2 regions of the Janthinobacterium sp. PLB04 genome follow, and region 1 is predicted to be linked to the other one. Evidence: predicted binding sites of a transcription regulator. Region 1 holds the regulator's gene; the other holds the start of a gene.

Region 1 (9,191 bases):
GCCGAGCCGGTCCTCGCGCTGGCGCTGTGTCAGGCCCGCGCACAGCTGCTGCTGGGCGGCTTTTTCTTCCACCGTCATCTCGCGGCCCAGCTCGAATTCCATGCCCGGCAAGCGCCCTTCCTGCTGGAAGACGATGCAGTCGTCGATCAGGCTGAACGCCGCATACGCGTCTTCCGCCCTGCCGCTGGCGGCCAGGCGCGCAAGCTGCTGTGCCAGGGTCACGGGAACGGGCGCGGCATCGGCGACGGGGGCGGCGTCGATATTCAGATACGACGCCAGGCTGCGTCCCGCCGGCGCGCTGGCTGCAGCCGCATCCGCTTGCGGCGCGCTGGCGTCGGGTGCGGGCCAGTACACGAGCGCCAGTACCGCCGCGATGGCAGCGGCGCCGGCGATGCCGGTCAGTTTGCTATTCATGATGAGGTGGCGCATAAAAGGAAATGCACGTTACCACAGGCCTGCGGCAGCGGGCCGCACGCCTCCGCACGCTCAGCCGCCAGCCTTTTTCGGCTGGTGGCCCAGCCTGGTCAGCGCGGCCAGGATGGCGTCGACATGGTCGCCCTGCACCTCGATCACGCCATCCTTGACCGTGCCGCCCGAGCCGCACTGCGTGCGCAACTGCTTGCCCAGCAGGGCCAGCGCCATGGCGTCCAGCGGCAAACCCTTGACCACGGTGACGCTCTTGCCGCCACGGCCCTTGGTCTGGCGCGACACGCGCACCACGCCATCGCCCGCAGGCGCCGCCTTGGCCTGCGCCTTGCATGCGCATTGCGCCAGCGGCTGGCGACAGGCGGGACACATGCGGCCCGTTTCGGTGGAATAGACGAGACCGCCCTGGGAGCTGCTTTTCATGATGGGGAGATAAAAAGGGAGAAGGCGCGATTGTACCAAGTGGAAGCGGGATCAAGCCCGGCGCGCCCCATCCGGTGGCGCGCCGTGCAGCGTATTAACGCAAGGTGACGAATACGGGATTCGAATAGAACCACAGGCTGCGGTAATTGCGGTCGTTGATGTCATTGAAACGCTGGGTGCTGTCCGTCGTGCCCGTTCGCTGGTCGGCCAGCGGCTCGCCAGCCTGCGTCAGGCCGGCGACATCGGTACCCAGATTGGTGCCGCGCAAACGGAAATACTGGTTCTTCGTCGCCGTCGTTTCGTAGCTTACGCTGTAGTAGCCGTCGGCCCCGACTTTCCAGTCCGCGCTGGTGAAGCGCTTGAGCACCCGCGTGCTGGCATTGGCGGCAACGTTGTAGGCCGGCGTACCCGCCGCCGCCTTCGCGCCCACATCGCCGACGATCAGGTCGACATGGTCGACAACGGGCTTGACGCCGGCGGCCACGCCGCTATCGACGGGCTTTTCGTAGTTGTTTTTGGCCGGGCTCCTGAAGCGGATGGTAATGGTGACTTTATCGCCGTTGCCGACCTTCAGCTCCCCGCCCATCTCCTTGCGGTCGTCCTTGCTGGCCAGGTTGAAGTCCAGCGCGTTGATCAGATCGCCGTAAGTCGAGAACATCTTGCCCGAACGCAAACCGGCCAGCAAGTCTTTCGCCAGCGGCGCACCTTGCGCGCTGTTGAACACATAGTTCTTCGCATACTCTCCGGGGAAATAGCCGCTGCTGTTGCCGCCGACGATCTTGAAGTGGGTATCCGAATCGGTCAGGTTCCAGATGCGGCGCCCCTCGCCCAGGAGCGCATCCCATGGCCCGCCCAGCTTGGCCACCACGTAATCGACGCCCCCATACACGCGCAGCAGCGCATTGTCGTCCGTATAGGCGGCCGTGTAGCCGCCGCGGTCCGGTTCCATCTGGTTGCCGACCATGCCTTCGATGGCGAACATGATGTTGGGGGCGGCATCGTTAAAGGCGCGCAAGTCGGCGATGCTGTAACTGCCCTTGTTGCGCGATGGATGGTTGATGACGGCGTAGCTGGTCTCCGGATAGTTCTGCTTGAGCCAGTTGATGGCTTGCAGCGCATCGGCTGCCGTCTTGTTATAGCGGGTTTCTCCATGTTTGGCTTTCCATGCTGCAACATCGGCAGCGTCGAACATGCTGGCGTCGCGCGTGGTAAACAGGTACTCGAACTCCTTCATGCCCCGGGTGCTGGCACTGAGCTTGTCCGCGCCCTCGAACAGGCCGATGCCGATGTGATCGTGGGTCGGCATGTCCCACTCGAAGCCGGAAAAGACCAGTTTGTCGGCATAGGTGCCGCCCGCCTGCAGCGCCTGCACGCGTGGAATTTCATAGCGCTCAGCACCGATGGACATCGGGATGGGCGTCGGCAGCGGCGCGCCCAGTGCGTCGCGCGTGGAGACGCGCAAATGGTTGGACAGCGCCATCCAGTCGAGGCCGTAGCTGCCGAACGCCTTGACCAGCACCTTGTCCAGCGTCTGGCTGACATCCGCATCGGCCGATTGCGTGGTGTGGGTATGCAGGTCGCCGGCGATCCAGCGGCCAGTCGGGACCGGTGGCACGCTGCTGGACGGGTCGCTATCGCCGCCGCAAGCGGCGACGCTCAACAGGATGGCGATAGCCGAAGGAAGCAACATTCTGGAGTAAGACATGGGATAGACCTGGAGGCTGAAAAGAAGTGCGACAGCCTAGCATTCCAGTATGACCACCGAATGACATGCGCCTGACCTTAGCGGCCCGAAAGACCCGTCTAGTTGGCCACCGGTGCCGTCGGCACTTCCGTCACCGTTTCGGGGATGCCCGACAAAATCGTCACGGCGACCCGGCGGTTGCGCGCGCGCCCTTCCGCCGTTTCGTTCGGCGCCACGGGGATATTGTCGGCGTGGCCGACGGCCGTCAGGCGCGACGCCTTGACGCCGCTGGCGATGAACAGGCGCACCACGGCGCTGGCGCGCGCGGCCGACAATTCCCAGTTCGAGGCAAAGTTGGAATTACTGATCGGCTGCACGTCCGTATGCCCTTCCACCTGCACGTCGTGCGTATCGTCCTTGAGCAGCACGGCGACGGCGCGCAGGGCCTGGTCCGATTCCACCGTCAGGCGCGCCGCGCCCGGGTCGAACAGCACGCTGGCATTGATTTCCACGCTCACGCCGCGGCTCGTCTGCGTGACCCGCACCTTGCCTTCCTTCACCAGCGGCGCCAGGGTGGAGGTCAGGTCCTGCGCCAGGCGCGTCATGTGTTCGCGCTCGCGGCGGATGGCTTCCGTGCGGCGTTTCAGGGCCGGGTTCGGCAGCGGAATGGCCTGCGGCGCCTCCATGATGATGGGCGGCGCGCCCTTTTCCAGGCTGAAGGCCTGGCCGATGGCATTCTGGAAGACGCGGTATTTGCCTTCGTTGACTTGCGAAATCGCGTACATGACAACGAAGAAGGCGAACAGCAGGGTGATGAAGTCGGCGTACGAGATCAGCCAGCGGTCCTGGTTGTCCGGTTCCTCGTCATACTTCCTGCGCGCGCGCCGCATCATGGTCAGTGCTCGTGCAGCAGGCTGGAAACGCGCTCTTCGATGATGCGCGTATGGTCGCCCGTGGCGATGTCGTACAGCACGGCGGCCGTGATTTCGTATTGCAGCACGCGGCGCGAGACGATGGCCTTGAGTTTATTCGCCACCGGCAGGAACAGCAGGTTGGCCAGGCCGACGCCATAAATCGTCGAGACAAACGCCACGGCAATGCCGCCGCCCAGCTTGCTCGGATCGGTGAGGTTTTCCATCACGTGGATCAGGCCCAGCACGGCGCCCAGGATGCCGATGGTGGGCGAATAACCGGCCGCCGATTCCCACACCTTGACGGCCTGGCGCTCGGCCATTTCATAGGCGGAGATTTCCACGTCGAGCAGCTGGCGCAGCTTGTCGGGCGCGATGCCGTCGACGATCATCCTCAAGCCCTTGGCGTTGAAGCGGTCGGCCGTGTTTTCCATCAGGCGCTCGAGCGCCAGCGGGCCGTCGCGCCGCGCCGTCAGGCTCCACTGCCCGATGTCGCGCGCCAGCGCGGCACGCGTGTCGGGCGGCGGCAAAAACACCCAGCGCAGCATTTCCAGGCCGCGCACGAAGGTGCGCAGCCGCGTTTGCAGCAGCACGGCGCCGAAGGTGCCGATGACAACGATGGCAAAGGCGGCCGGCTGCAGCAGGGAGGCCATCTTGCCGCCTTCCAGTGCCTGGCCGACCAAAAGGCCCGCCAGCGCCAGCGCCAGCCCGATTACGCTGGACCAGTCCACGCCTGCTCCCTCAAGGTTGCGCGCAGGCGCGCGACGGCCTGGGTATGCAGCTGCGAGACGCGCGATTCCGACACGCCCATCACCGCGCCGATCTCCTTCAGGTTCAGCTCTTCTTCGTAATACAGGCCCATGAGTATTTTCTCGCGTGGTGGCAGCGCGTCGATGGCATCGATCACGGATTGCCGGAAATCGGTATCTAGCAGGGAGCGCAAGGGGTCGCTGTCTTCGTCCACGCAGTGGCGGTCGAGGAAGCTGTCATTGCCGTCCGGGTCATGAAAGTCTTCGTAGTACACGAGCTGGTGGCCGCCGCCGTCGCCCAGCATTTCCTGGTAGTCGGCCAGCGACATCTTCAGCAGCTTTGCCACTTCCGACTCCGTCGGCGGATGGCCGAGGCGCTGCTGCAAGGTACTCATCGCCTCCTCGATCTTGCGCATGTTCTGGCGCATGCTGCGCGGCAGCCAGTCGCTGGTGCGCAATTCGTCGAGCATGGCGCCGCGGATGCGCAGCACGGCATACGTCTCGAACTGCGCGCCATGCGTCTCTTCATAGCGGCTAATGGCATCGAGCAGGCCGATCATGCCGGCCTGGATCAGGTCATCGACCTCGACCGAAGGCGGCAATTTCGCCTTCATATGGTGCGCCAGACGCTTCACCAGCGGAATGTGCTCCGTCAGCAAATAGTCCTTGTTCGATTTCCCTTTGACCGTGTACATAGGCTGCTTATTGTTTTCTCATCTTATCTGGTGCTACGGTTCGATTCAGGCGCTGAACTGGTGCGGGCTCCCCGTCTGGTACAAGGTGCCGCCAAGCACCGGTGCCGCCGAACGGGCCAGCCGCTCGGCCAGTCCGCGAAACGCCACCGAGGCGCCCGCCAGCGGAAACGCATCGACCACGCTGCGGCCCAGCCGCGCCGCGCGGTGCAGATACTCGTCGGCAGGCACCGAACCCATCGAGGTCAGCTTCACGGCCAGGTAGCGGCTCGCCGCCTGCGCCATATTATCGTATACCACTTTTGCCTCGGATTCGGAAGCGCCGGTGACGAGAATACCGAACGGACGGCGCCCCAGTTCCTGGCTCAGGCGCTTGATCAGGCAGTACGCCGCCTTGATCGAGGTGGCGCTGGTCGACACTTGCACGACGATATCGGACGAGGCCATCAGGGGCACGGGGAAGCAATCGCCCTCGTCGGCCACGACGCCGTCGACCAGCACGATGCCGCTCTGGCGCGCCAGCACCTCGAACGTCTTGCCCAGGCGGCGCAGTTCGTCCTCGCCCGCATAGTCCATGCTGTCCATCAAATGGTTGCGCGCACCCAGGCTGGCCACGCCAAAGCCTTGCGGCACCTGGTGGATGACCTGGTTCAAGCCGCACTGCTGGCGCGCCACGTCGCGCAGGCTGGCGCCGTGCGCCAGTCCCAGGCGCGCCGCCACGCCATCGCTGCCGCCGCTGGCGTCGAGCAGCAGCACGTCATTGCCGCCGTAGACGAGCGAGGCGCCCAGGTTGACCAGCATGGCGCCCTTGTCGTCCTGCGGCGTGGCCGAGAGGAACGTCATGACGCGCGGCTGCGGGCCGGCCAGCATGCGGCGCAAGCCTTCGGCCTGGTCGAAATCGAAATTAGCCAAGGTGCACCCCGCGCGCTTCATTGTTGCGGGCGGCCGCCTGCGCCATCAGGAGCGGCAGTTCGGCATCGGAAAACTGCGTCGCCGCCGCATCGCGCTTGAGCTTGAAGGCGCGGTCGATCAGGTAGCCGCGGTCGGCCAGGTACAGGTCTTCCGGCACGCGCTGGCCGTTCGACACATAAAACAGGTTCAGCTTCTGGCGGATCACCACGTCGAGCACGTTGCCGATCGAGGCCGCTTCATCGAGCTTGGTCATGATGCAGCCGGCCAGGCCGCTGCCCTGGTAGGCGCGCACCACTTCGTTGAGGGTTTCCTGGGTCGCCGTGGAGTTCAGGCACAGCAGGCGTTTCACATCGGCGCCGGCGCCCGACAGCATGGCCACCTGCTCCGTGACCATCTGGTCGCGCTGGCTCACGCCGACCGTATCGATCAGCACCGTGTGCTTGTTCTTCAATTCCTTCAGGGCGATGCGCAAGTCCGCCTCGTCCTTCACGGAATGCACCATCACGCCGAGGATCTTGCCGTAGATGCGCAGCTGTTCGTGCGCGCCGATACGGTAGGCATCGGTGGTGATCAGGGCCAGCTTTTCCGGGCCGTGGCGCATCACGCAGCGGGCCGCCAGCTTGGCCGTGCTGGTGGTCTTGCCGACGCCGGTCGGGCCCACCAGGGCAAACACGCCGCCCTGCTCCAGCATGGCGTCTTCATTGGCCACCGTATTCAGGTTGCGGCTGAGGACGGTCTTGATCCAGCGCATGCTTTGCGCGCCATCGAGGCCGGCCGGCAGCTTGTCGATCAGGTAGCGCGCCAGGCTGGCCGAAAAACCGGCAGCCAGCATTTCGCGCAGCACGACGGCTTTTTGCGGCTCGCGCTGCTGCGTCGAACCCCACGAGATTTCCGCCAGCTGGGTTTCCATCATGCCGCGCATGGCACGGATTTCATTCATCATGCCGCTCATCTCGGCGGCGGCGTTTTCCTTGACGTGCGCCAGCGCGCTGGCCATCATCTGCTGCATGCGGGCCATGTCCACTGGCTCGGAGGCAGCCTGGCGCGGTGCGGCGGGACGCGGCGCGGCCGGGCGCTGTGCCGGGGCGGCCGGACGCTGCGGCGTGGCGAACTGGGTCTGCAACTGGGGACGGGGCTGGGCCATTTCGGACGCGGCCGGCGGCGACGCCAGCGAAGCGGCATCGTCATTGGCCAGCGCGAGGATTTCCACCACGCCATCGGCCTGGCGGTTCGACAGGATCACGGCATCGGGGCCCAGCGCTTCGCGCACCTTGCGCAGCGCATCGCGCGACGAGGCGCCCGTAAATTTCTTCACATTCATGACCGGCCTCCCAAGGCGGGGGTGGCGCAATATTGGCTGAACTGTGTGACCATCATCGACTCCTGTTGCTTGAGTGCTGTCTTCCACATGGACACAGATCACCCGGACAGTTTCCATTATTAGCGATGCTTGCAGGAAACGATCGAAGGAACAGGACGGGAAAGTACCCGTTATTCAGTTTGCCGAGAGGAAATTGATGTTTATTTGACCAAAGGCAAGGGCTGGGGCCAGACCCGGCGGGCCTGACCCCGGTACTAATGCTGTCAACTACTGCGCCCCCACCAGCGCCGTGACGCGGATGGTCTTGGTTTCCGGCACTTCCGCATGCGACAGCACTTTAAGCTGCGGCAAGGCGCGGCGCAGGAAACGCGACAGCAAGGCGCGCAGCGGCGCCGGCACCAGCAGCACCGGCGTCAGGCCCAGCGCTTCCTGCTGCTGCGCGGCCAGGCCCGCCTGGTGCGCGATGGTGTCGGCCAGGCCAGGCTCGATGCCGGCGCCATCGCCGCCATTGCCCATCGCCTGCATCAGCAGGCGCTCCAGGCGGCTGTCGAGCGTCATCACGGACAGTTCGGCCGCGCCGGGGAACAGTTGCTGCACGATGGCGCGGCCCAGGGCGACGCGCACCAGCGCAGTCAGGTCGTTCGGGTCTTGCGTATTGACCGTATGCTCGGCCAGAGTTTCGATGATGGTGCGCATGTCGCGGATGTGCACGCCCTCGGCCAGCAGGTTCTGCAGCACTTTTTGCAGGGTCGACAAGGACAGCATCTTCGGCACCAGGTCTTCCACCAGGCGCGGCGCATCCTTGCCCAGGTGGTCGAGCAGCGACTGCACTTCCGCGCGGCCCAGCAGCTCGGAAGCGTGCGAGGTGATCAGGTGATTCAGGTGCGTGGCCACCACGGTGCCTGCGTCGACCACCGTGTAGCCCATCGATTGGGCCTGGTCGCGCAAGCTCGCGTCGATCCAGGTGGCGGGCAAGCCGAAAGCGGGATCGTTCGTGGCCAGGCCCGGCAAGGTGCCGCTGGCCATGCCGGGATTAATCGCCAGGAACTGGCCGTTGAACGCTTCGCCCACGCCCACTTCCACGCCCTTGAGGGTGATGCGGTAGGCGGACGGCTTCAATTCCAGGTTGTCGCGGATATGCACGGGCGGTGCCAGGAAACCCACTTCCTGGGCAAATTTCTTGCGGATGCCCTTGATGCGTTTGAGCAATTCCCCGCCCTGCGTCTTGTCGACCAGGGGGATCAAACGGTAGCCCACTTCCAGGCCCAGGGTATCGACGGGCATGATGTCTTGCCAGCTGGCTTCTTCCTGCTCGGGCGCCACGGTCGCTTGCGGCACTTCGGCCGGCTTTTCGGCCGCCGCTTTTTCCTGCGTGCGTTTCTTGCTGATCAGATAGGCGGAACCGGCCAGCAACGAAGCCAGCAGGATGAAGACCATGTTCGGCATGCCGGGAATCAAGCCCATGCCGCCGATGATGCCGGCGGTAATATAGAGCACCTGCGGTTTCGCAAACAATTGCCCCACCAGCTGGGTGCCGATGTCCTGTTCGCTGGCCACGCGCGAGACGACGATACCGGCCGCCGTGGAAATGATCAGCGAAGGAATCTGCGCCACCAGGCCGTCACCGATGGCCAGCAGGGTGTAGTTCTTGAGCGCATCGGCAAAGCCCATGTCGTGCTGCAGCAAGCCCACCAGCAAGCCGCCGACGATATTGATGACGGTGACCATGATGCCGGCGATGGCGTCGCCGCGCACGTATTTGCTGGCGCCGTCCATGGCGCCGTAGAATTCCGCTTCCTGCGCCACTTCCGTGCGGCGGCGGCGCGCTTCGTCTTCGCCGATCAGGCCCGCGTTCAGGTCGGCATCGATGGCCATCTGTTTACCAGGCATGGCGTCCAGCGCGAAGCGGGCTCCTACCTCGGCGATACGGCCCGCACCCTTGGTCACCACCGTAAAGTTGATGATCGTCAAAATGATAAACACGACGATACCGACCGTGTAGTTGCCGCCGATCAAGAAGTGACCGAACGCCTCGATCACTTTACCGGCCGCGTCGGCGCCCGTATGGCCTTC
Region 2 (9,191 bases), 2.8 Mb from region 1:
GCTTTCGCATCCAGGGTGGCGCGCAGCTGGCGCAGCGGCGGCAAGACCGTGTTGGCAACGGCCAGGGCGGCGGCCACGTGGATGGCTGTCGGAAAGATATCGTTCGAAGACTGGCCCAGGTTGACGTCGTCGTTCGGGTGCAGCAGGCGCTCGGCGCCCCGCAAGCCGCCGATCAGCTCGGAACCGCGGTTGGCCAGCACTTCGTTCATGTTCATATTGCTTTGCGTGCCAGAGCCCGTCTGCCAGACGGCCAGCGGGAATTCCGCGTCGTGCTTGCCGGCCAGCACTTCGTCGGCCGCCTGCGTGATGGCCACGGCTTTCTTGCCATCTAGTAATCCCAAGTCCAGGTTGACGTGGGCGGCCGCGCGCTTGACGGTGGCCAGGGCGGCGATCAGTTCGGGCGGCATCTTTTCCGTGGAAATGTGGAAGTGCTCGAGCGAGCGCTGCGTTTGCGCTCCCCACAGCCGGTCGGCGGGTACGTCGATCGGGCCGAAACTGTCGCGTTCGATTCTGCTACTCATGACATCCCTTTCATCGATAGAGGTGGATCGAGTGTACTCCAGGCGCAAAAAAGGCACAGGATGATGCTGTAATGCATCATTTTTACCCTGGCCTATCTATATTTTTGCGTTTTCCTGCCGTTAAAGACAGGCGAGTTCCCCTTATTTACCCTGTTATCAAAGTGATCAGTCCATGCAGAGCAGCAGTCTTCCCCGTTGGTCCCTGATCGCGTGCGCCGCCGCCAGCCTGGCCTTGCCGCCCGTCATGGCGGCCGAACTGGGCGAGATGGCCGTGCTGTCGCATGTGGGCCAGCCTCTGCTGGCCGAAATCGAACTGACGGCTCTGGCGCCCGAGGAAGCCAATGGCGTGGCCGTGCGCCTGGCTTCGCCCGATGTGTACCGCGGCGGGGGCATCGGCATGGATCCGGCCCTGCAAACCTTGACGATCAGCCCGCTGGAACGCGGCGGGCGCCACTATGTGCGCGTGAGTACCCGGCAAGCGATCCAGGCGGGCCATGTGCATCTGTATTTGTTGCTGGGCAGTGGCAATGGCGCCGTCGTGCGCCTGGGCACCGTGTGGCTGACGGCGGCCCCGCCTGCTGCCGCTGCCGTCAGTGCGCCAGTCCGGCCCGCGATTCCGTTGCCTGCGCCCGTATCCGCACCGTTGCCACGGGCTGCGGCCGGCGCGCCGTCACCCGATGCCGCCGCGCTGGCGGCCCGCGCGCGCGCCGAGGGCCTCGTGCGCCCGGCGCGCGTGTTCGTGCCGCCGGCCGCGCCCGCGCCGGCTGTGCCCGCGCTGCGTCCGGCGCCGTTGCGCCGCGCGACGGCGCCCGTCGCCGCCTGCGCGCCGCAGGCCAATGTGGAGCAGGCGCAAGCGTGCGTGGCGCTGGATGAGAAAAACGCGGCTTTGAATGAGAAGCTCGGCGAATTGGAAGGCAAGCTCGGCGCCTTGCAAAAGGCGCTGGCTCAGCCTGCCACCGCTGCCGCCGTCGCTGCGCCTGCTGCCGCGCCGGCCGAGGCGCGGGTGCCGCATGCCAAGCCCAAGCCCCTGGTGCCGCCAGCGGGCGAGAAGGCGGCGGGTGGCAATGGCTTGCTGTGGCTCGGCATCGGCACTCTGGTCTTCCTGTTGCTGACGGCGGTCATCGTGTATGTCGTGCGCAAGCGCAAGCAGGCGGCCGGGCCGGGCGCGCCGTCGAAATACTGGGTCTTGCTGCGCAAGCCTTTCAGCCGCAAGAAGAAGGATGTGCCCGTGCTGACGGAAGCGGTGGAAGGCGGGGTAGGGGCTGAGCCGGAACCGGAGCCGTTCTCGCGTTAACGCTGATGCAAGGCGGCACGACAATTTGATATAAAAAAAGATATTGAAAAAATACATGGAAACGCTTGCCAATCGCGTTGCTTATTTCTTAAAGATGGTGATATGATTAATTCAGTGGACTTGCTCTACGATAAAACAGCCCCAGCCTGGCGCAGTCACCAACGATAGTGTGGCGCGGCAAACAGGTGTAGCGTTGCATAAACGCCTGGGTCTGGAAGCGGTTTGCGATGCCGACGATGTGCTCGCGAACGCCGGATGCAACCGGCAGCGAGGCGACGCCAGGAGATACCTGGGGCTCGCCTTCCAAATTCCCCTTCCTTGCCTGGTGCCGCAGATGGCGCGCTCCCTGGCACGGAGACAGACGCAAAAAAAGCACCCGCAGGTGCTTTTGTCGTTTCTGGTGCTGCAAGTTTCTTACATGCGGGCGCGCGAACCTGGCATGGCGCTCGGCAACTGCGTCATCCACGGTTCCGTGATGCTGCGGATTTCGCGGTCATTTGCCAAGATTTGCTTGAGCAAGTCGATCTTGCGCAGGCGCGAGGCGCCGGCCAGGGCGGGTACCTTGCCTGTCATGGTCGCGCTGGCGGCGCTGGCGCACTGGTTTTCCAGGGTATCCAATCCATCCCAGTCGCTCGAACGTGCGGCCAAGACCATTTTATTGGTCATTCCTGCAATATTTTCATACATCGAGAGAACGTCGTTGGAGGTCATGAGCACACCCGTAACTAGTGAATGGATTACCGCTTGTCTAGATTAACGGCGGCTGCAACGGGAACTTGAGGGTGTTTTTGAAAAAAAATGAAAATAATTTAGATGATTGCTTGCCTGCTGCCGGAATCGCCTCCCAAGACGCATGCCTGCTGGCGTCGTGGTGACCGGGGAATGTGTTGCGGCGCTTCAAAACGCGTTATGATTTTGCATACTACTGTCGTTACTTTGCCTGAAAGGATCACCATGCGCGTTGTCACTGCTGCCGCTTCCTCTTTCCCTGCTTCCTGGCGCAAGCGCGCCATGGCGCTGGCCCTGTCCGGCATCGCCCTGGCCGGGGGTGTCGTCCACGCGCATGGCCAGGAGGCGGCCGCCAGTCCTGCCGCCGCGATGGCGGCACCCACGGCTGTCTTGCCCGGCGACGATTTCTACGATTACGTGAATGGCGACTGGCTGCGCGGCACGGAGATTCCCGCCGACCGCAGCAGCTGGGGCTCGTTCGCCATCCTCGCCAATGCGACCAACGAGCGCATCATCGCCCTCGTCGAAGGCCTGGCGGCGGCGCCGCAGGCGGATGCATCGGCGCGCCAGGTCAGCGATTTCTACCGTTCCTGGATGGATGAGTCAGCTATCGAAGCGAAAGGCTGGGCGCCGATCAAGCCGCTGCTGAAGAAGATCGATGGCATACGCGACCAGGCAGGGCTGGCCCGCGCGCTGGGCGAGAGCTTGCGCGCCGATGTCGACCCGCTCAATGCCACCAATTTTTATACGGAAAACCTGTTCGGCCTGTGGGTGGCGCAAGACTTGAACGACACCACGCGCAACGTGGCCTACCTGCTGCAGGGCGGGCTGGGCTTGCCCGACCGCGCGTTCTACCAGGGCGACAGCGCGCGCATGCAGGGCTTGCGCGCAGGCTACCAGGCGCATATCGCCGCCATGCTCAAGCAGGCTGGCTACAGCGATGCGCCGGCCCGCGCCGCGCGCGTGTTTGCGCTGGAACAGAAAATTGCCGCCAGCCACGCCAGCCGCGAGGATTCGGCCGATGTCGCCAAGGGCAATAACGCGTGGCGTGCCGCCGACTTCGCCAGCAAGGCGCCTGGACTGGACTGGAAGGCCTTCTTCCAGGTGGCCGGCTTGGGCAGGCAGACGGACTTCATCGTCTGGCATCCGACGGCCATGACGGGCAGCGCGGCGCTGGTGGCGAGTGTGCCGCTGGCCACATGGAAGGATTTCCTGGCCTTCCACGCGATCAATCATTTCAGCACGACCTTGCCGAAAGCGGCCGCCGACCAGCGCTTCGCCTTCTACGGCAGCGCCTTGAGCGGCACGCCGCAGCAGTCGCCGCGCAGCAAGCGCGCGCTGGCCGCGACGAATGCAGCCCTGAGCGACGCCGTCGGCAAGCTGTACGTGGAGCGCTATTTCCCGCCTGAATCGAAAGCCCGCGTACAGGACATGGTGACGAATATCGTCGCCGCCTTCTCGCGCCGCATCGACAAGCTGGACTGGATGGCGCCGGCCACCAAGGCGCAGGCGCAGGAAAAACTCAAGACCCTGTACGTGGGCGTCGGCTATCCGGAACGCTGGGACAGCTATGCGGGCTTGCGCGTGGTGCGCGGCGATGCGCTGGGTAATGTGCAGCGGGCGGAACAGTTCCACTACCGGCAGGAGCTGGCCAAGCTGGGCCAGTCGCCTGACCGCAAGGCCTGGGCCATGCCGGCGCAGCTGGTCAATGCCGTCAACCTGCCGCTGCAAAATGCGCTGAACTTTCCGGCCGCCATCCTGCAGCCGCCATTCTTCGACCCCCAGGCATCCGATGCGGCCAACTATGGCGGCATCGGCGCCACCATCGGCCACGAGATCAGCCACAGCTTCGATGACCAGGGCGCCCAGTTCGACGCCCAGGGCAAGTTGCGCGACTGGTGGACGCCGGCCGACCTGGCGCATTTCCAGACCGCATCCAAGCAATTGGTGGCGCAGTTCGCGGCCTACAAGCCGTTTCCCGACCTGAGCGTGAATGGCCAGCTGACCCTGAGCGAAAACCTGGCCGACCTGGCCGGCGTGGCGGCCGCGCATGACGCGTTCACCTTGTCGCAGCAGGGCAAGCCGGCGCAGGCGGATGCGGACCGCGATTTCTTCACGGGTTATGGCGTCAGCTGGCGCAGCAAGGCGCGCGAAGCGGCGGCGCGCCAGCAAATCCTCACGGATGGCCATGCGCCGGCGCAATACCGCGCCGCCACCGTGCGCAACCTCGACGCCTGGTACCCGGCCTTCGACGTCCAGCCGGGGCAGCAGCTGTACCTGGCGCCGGAACAGCGCGTGCGCGTCTGGTAGGTTATAAAGCGGTGCCAGCGCGCAGTGCGCTGGCACCGTAAAATGGCGGCACATATCGACAGGACCGCCATGAAGCCAACCCCACCGCAAGACCCCATCCACGCCATCACCGGGCGCACCCTGGCTCATTACGACGCCAGTGCCGAGCAGTTTTTCGAAGGCACGCGCGACCACGACGTCAGCCAGAACATCGCCGCGCTGCTGGGGGCCATCGGCAAGCCGGCGCCCCTGGATATTCTCGACCTGGGCTGCGGCCCTGGCCGCGATCTGAAAGCGTTCACGGCCATGGGCCACCATGCGACGGGCGTCGATGGCTGCCCCCGCTTCGTCGAGATGGCGCGCGCCTACAGCGGCTGCACCGTATGGCAGCAGGATTTCGTCGACCTCGATCTGCCCGCCGCGCACTTCGACGGCGTGTTTGCCAATGCCGTGCTGTTCCACGTGCCCAGCGCCGCCTTGCCCGGCGTGCTGCGCGCTTTGTACGCGTGCCTGAAGCCCGGTGGCGTGCTGTTCAGCTCGAACCCGCGCGGGCAGAACCAGGAAGGCTGGAATGGCGCGCGCTATGGCAGCTATCACGACGAAGCGACGTGGGCCGCCTACGTGCAGGCGGCCGGTTTTACCTTGGTCGAGCAGTACTACCGCCCGCCCGGCTTGCCGCGCGACCAGCAGCCGTGGCTGGCCACCGTGTGGCGCAAGCCCGTGTGATCGCCGATATTGGCGCAAATTGAGCATGTGTTAGGAACCGTACAGAGCCTTTGATCCCCCTTGCGTACTATGGATACATCGACACGCAGCAAGCAGTTTGCAACAGCGTGTGAGCCGCAGTACCGGCCCTTCGGGGCCGGACAACAGATGTACCAACTACAGTGAGGATCCATCATGAACAAAGATCAAGTCGAAGGTAAACTGAAGGAAGTCGGCGGTAAAATCCAGGAAGCCGCTGGCAAAGTCGTCGGCAGCGAAGAACAGCAAGCCAAGGGCCTGGCAAACCAGGTCGAAGGCAAAGTGCAGAAGAAGGTTGGCGACGTCAAGGATGCGGTCGAGACCGTTACGCGCAAACCTTAAGCTGACGCACGCTCAATAAAAAAACCGCCGCCTGTCGCGAGACAGGCGGCGGTTTTTATTTGTGGGCACGTTTTACTTCGCTACGCCCAGGTTCTGCTTGAAGAACATCTCGATTTTCTTGTACACGTGGCGCTGGCCCGCGCGCGACGAGATGCCGTGCTTGGCGCCCGGATACGTCATCAGGTCGAACTGCACGCCGCGGTTCACCAGCGCGTCGATCAGGCGGGTGCTGTTGCTGAACAGGACGTTGTCGTCGGCCATGCCGTGCACCAGCAGCAGCGGCGACTTCAGGCCGTCGAGGTGGGCGAACACGGTACTGGCCTTGTAGCCATCGACGTTTTCCTTCGGCATGCCGAGGAATTGCTCCGTGTAGTGGGTGTCGTACAGCGACCAGTCGGTGACGGGCGCCACCGAGACGCCCATGGCGATCTTGTCCGATGCCGCCGACAGCAAGCGCAGGGTCATGAAGCCGCCATAGCTCCAGCCGAACACGCCGATGCGTTTTGCATCGACGAAGCTTTGCTTGCCCAGCCAGTCGATGCCGACCAGCTGGTCGGCCACTTCGGCCGCGCCCAGGTTGTGGTAGATGGCGTCCGTGAATGCGCGCTCGCGGCGCGACGAGCCGCGGTTATCGAGGCGGAAGACGACAAAGCCCTGCTGCGCCATGTACTGGTCGAAGTTGTTGCCCCAGCGGCGAGCCACGTGCTGCGAGTGCGGGCCGCCATACGTCGACAGGTAGACGGGGTAGCGTTTGCTTGCGTCGAAGTTCGACGGCTTGACGATGGAGTAGTACAGCGTCTGGCCATCGTTGGCTTTCAGGGTGCCGTATTCCGTCGGCAGGTGGTCCGCCTTGTATTTCGCGTACGGGTGGCTGGCGTTCAGCGCGTTTTCTTCCAGCCAGCCCACCATGGCGCCGTCCGGGCGGCGGATGCTCACTTGCGGCGGCGTGGCCGGGTCGGAATACGTGTCGACGAAGACTTCGCCATTGCGCGAGAACGTCGTGTCGTGCCAGCCATCGGCTTTCGTCACGCGCTGCGGCTTGTCGGCCGTGCTGCCGTCCAGGGCCAGCGCGTAGGTCTGCTTGTCGATCACGGCGTCGCGGTTCGACGAGACGAACACCTTGCCCGTCTTCTGGTTCACGGCCAGCACGCTGTCGATGCCCCATGCGCCGGAAGTGACCGGGTGCAGCAGCTTGCCGCCCATGTCGTACAAATACAGATGGTTGCGGCCCGTGCGTTCGGACGACCAGAGGAAGGTGCCGTTCGACAGGAAGCGCAGGTCGTCATGGATGCTGACCCAGGTCTTCGACGTTTCCGTCAGCAGGGTGCGCTGCGCCAACGTGGCTGCATCAACTGCCACCAAATCGAGGGTCTTCTGGTCGCGCGACTGGCGCTGGTACACGAGCGACTTGCTGTCCGCGCTCCAGTCGGCGCGCACCAGGTAGATGTCCGGGTTCGTGCCCAGGTCCACCTGGCGCTGCGCGCCCGTTTCCGGCGAGACGATCAGCAGCTGCACCAGCACGTTCGGGTCGCCGGCAGCCGGGTAGCGCTGCTCGACGACGTCGGTGCGGTCGGCGAAGATTTCGAAGCGGCGCACGACGGGCACGGGTGCTTCGTCATAGCGTTTATACGCGATGGCGGAATCGTCGGGAGCCCAGTAGTAGCCGGTGCGCTGGCCCATTTCTTCCTGCGCCACGAATTCGGCTTCGCCGTTGCGGATGGTGCCCTTGCCGTCCGTCGTCAGCTGGCGTTCCTGGCCCGACTTCAGGTCGATGACATAGATGTTCTGGTCGCGCACGAACGACACATAGCGGCCTTTCGGCGAGATTTTCGGGTCGAGCACATTGCCCTTGGCGACCAGGCGCGCCTTGTCAGGATGGGCCGCGTCGACCAGGTACAGATTGCCGGCTAGCGGCACCAGCAGCTGCTTGCCATCGGGCGACCAGCTGTAGCTGAGAATGCCGTTCAGGCTGGCCGTGCGCTCGCGTTCGCGGCGCGCCTGCTCTTCGGGCGAAATCGTTTCATTCGGCACCAGCGCCTTCGAGTCGACCAGACGGTGCGTGCTCTTGTCCTTCAGCTTGAATTCCCACAGGTCGAGCTGGAACTGGTTGTCGGCGCGGCCGCGCAGGAACGTGACGCGCTCGCCGTCGGGCGAGACCTTCAGGTTGCGCACGCCGGGGCCGGCCAGCGCCGGATCGGCGTGGATGCGTTCCAGGGTCAGCTTTTCAGCCGATGCGGGAACGCTGGCCATCGCGGCCAGAAAACAAAGAATAAAACGCATGGATGTCTCGGTGATTGTAAAGGGATGGTCAAGAAAGATGCTTGACAGCAAACGATACCAGAGCACGGCGTTTAATGCGATAGGGCCAGCCACGGAATAATCCGGAAATTGCCTTCTTTACTTTGGCGGAAAGAGTGAGGAAGTGGTGCTTTGTATGGCGAAGCAGGGAGGGCGGCACGCATAAATTGCGCGCCGCCCTGTGTTCAATGCATTGTTTCAATGCGCCGCGCGCAGGCGCTGCAGCGACAGGCGGTTCAAATACCAGGTCAGCAGCACGGCCGCCACCGTCAGGCCCGTGACGAGGCCGATCCAGAAACCGACGGCGCCCATCGGTTCGGCCGGCGACCAGGGGAAGCCGGACGGCGCGAGGCCCAGCACGTAGCCGATCGGCAGCGAGAAGCCCCAGAACGCCAGCAGCTGGATCAGCATCGGCTGGCGCGTCACCTTGTAGCCGCGGATCGCGCAGGACGTCGCCACCTGCGTGGCGTCGGACAGCTGGAACAGGGCGGCGAACAGCAGCAGCTGCGCGCACAGGGCCTGCACCTGCGGGTCGGACGTGTAGGCTTGCGCGATCTGGTGGCGGAAGATGGTGATGACGGTAGCCGAAACGATGGCCGCCGTCAGCGACATGGCCACGCCCACCCACGAAATGAAGCGCGCGCGGTGCAGATTGGCTTCGCCCACGGCGTGGCCCACGCGCGTGACCAGCGCGATGCCGAACGTGAGCGGCACCATGAAGACGACGGACGAGAAATTCAGGGCGATCTGGTGCGCCGACACCTGGATCACGCCGAAGCGCGCCACCAGCAGGCTGATGACGCCAAAGGCGCTCACTTCGGCAAAGTAGGTCACGCCGATGGGCAGGCCCAGGCGCAGCATGGGACCGATGGACGACAGCTGCGGCCATTCCCAGTGCGTAAACGGATACGTGGCGCGGTAGGCGGGGGCGATCCTGATCCAGGCCAGCATGGCCAGCAGCATCATCCATACGC

What was found. Region 1 encodes FliA, which starts transcription of late flagellar genes. Its sites were predicted from a motif close to CTAAAGTTTNNNNNNNNNNNGCCGNTA; they were not measured.
Region 2: the regulator FliA is predicted to act here: its motif matches at 2,570-2,596, upstream of LSO07_RS07450 (flagellar protein FliT).

What each region holds. Positions count from the first base shown of each region.
Region 1 is NZ_CP088968.1:5,357,306-5,366,496, forward strand. It holds gene LSO07_RS23665 (hypothetical protein) at 1-414, opposite strand, end outside; gene LSO07_RS23670 (translation initiation factor Sui1) at 487-849, opposite strand; gene LSO07_RS23675 (S-layer protein) at 944-2,554, opposite strand; gene motD (flagellar motor protein MotD) at 2,653-3,423, opposite strand; gene LSO07_RS23685 (flagellar motor protein) at 3,429-4,175, opposite strand; gene LSO07_RS23690 (RNA polymerase sigma factor FliA) at 4,157-4,888, opposite strand; gene LSO07_RS23695 (MinD/ParA family ATP-binding protein) at 4,934-5,797, opposite strand; gene flhF (flagellar biosynthesis protein FlhF) at 5,790-7,118, opposite strand; gene flhA (flagellar biosynthesis protein FlhA) at 7,386-9,191, opposite strand, start outside.
Region 2 is NZ_CP088968.1:1,728,044-1,737,234, forward strand. It holds gene fumC (class II fumarate hydratase) at 1-521, opposite strand, end outside; gene LSO07_RS07445 (type IV pilus assembly protein FimV) at 694-1,815, shown strand; gene LSO07_RS07450 (flagellar protein FliT) at 2,230-2,469, opposite strand; gene LSO07_RS07455 (M13 family metallopeptidase) at 2,770-4,854, shown strand; gene LSO07_RS07460 (class I SAM-dependent methyltransferase) at 4,924-5,559, shown strand; gene LSO07_RS07465 (CsbD family protein) at 5,734-5,919, shown strand; gene LSO07_RS07470 (S9 family peptidase) at 5,992-8,199, opposite strand; gene LSO07_RS07475 (MATE family efflux transporter) at 8,416-9,191, opposite strand, start outside.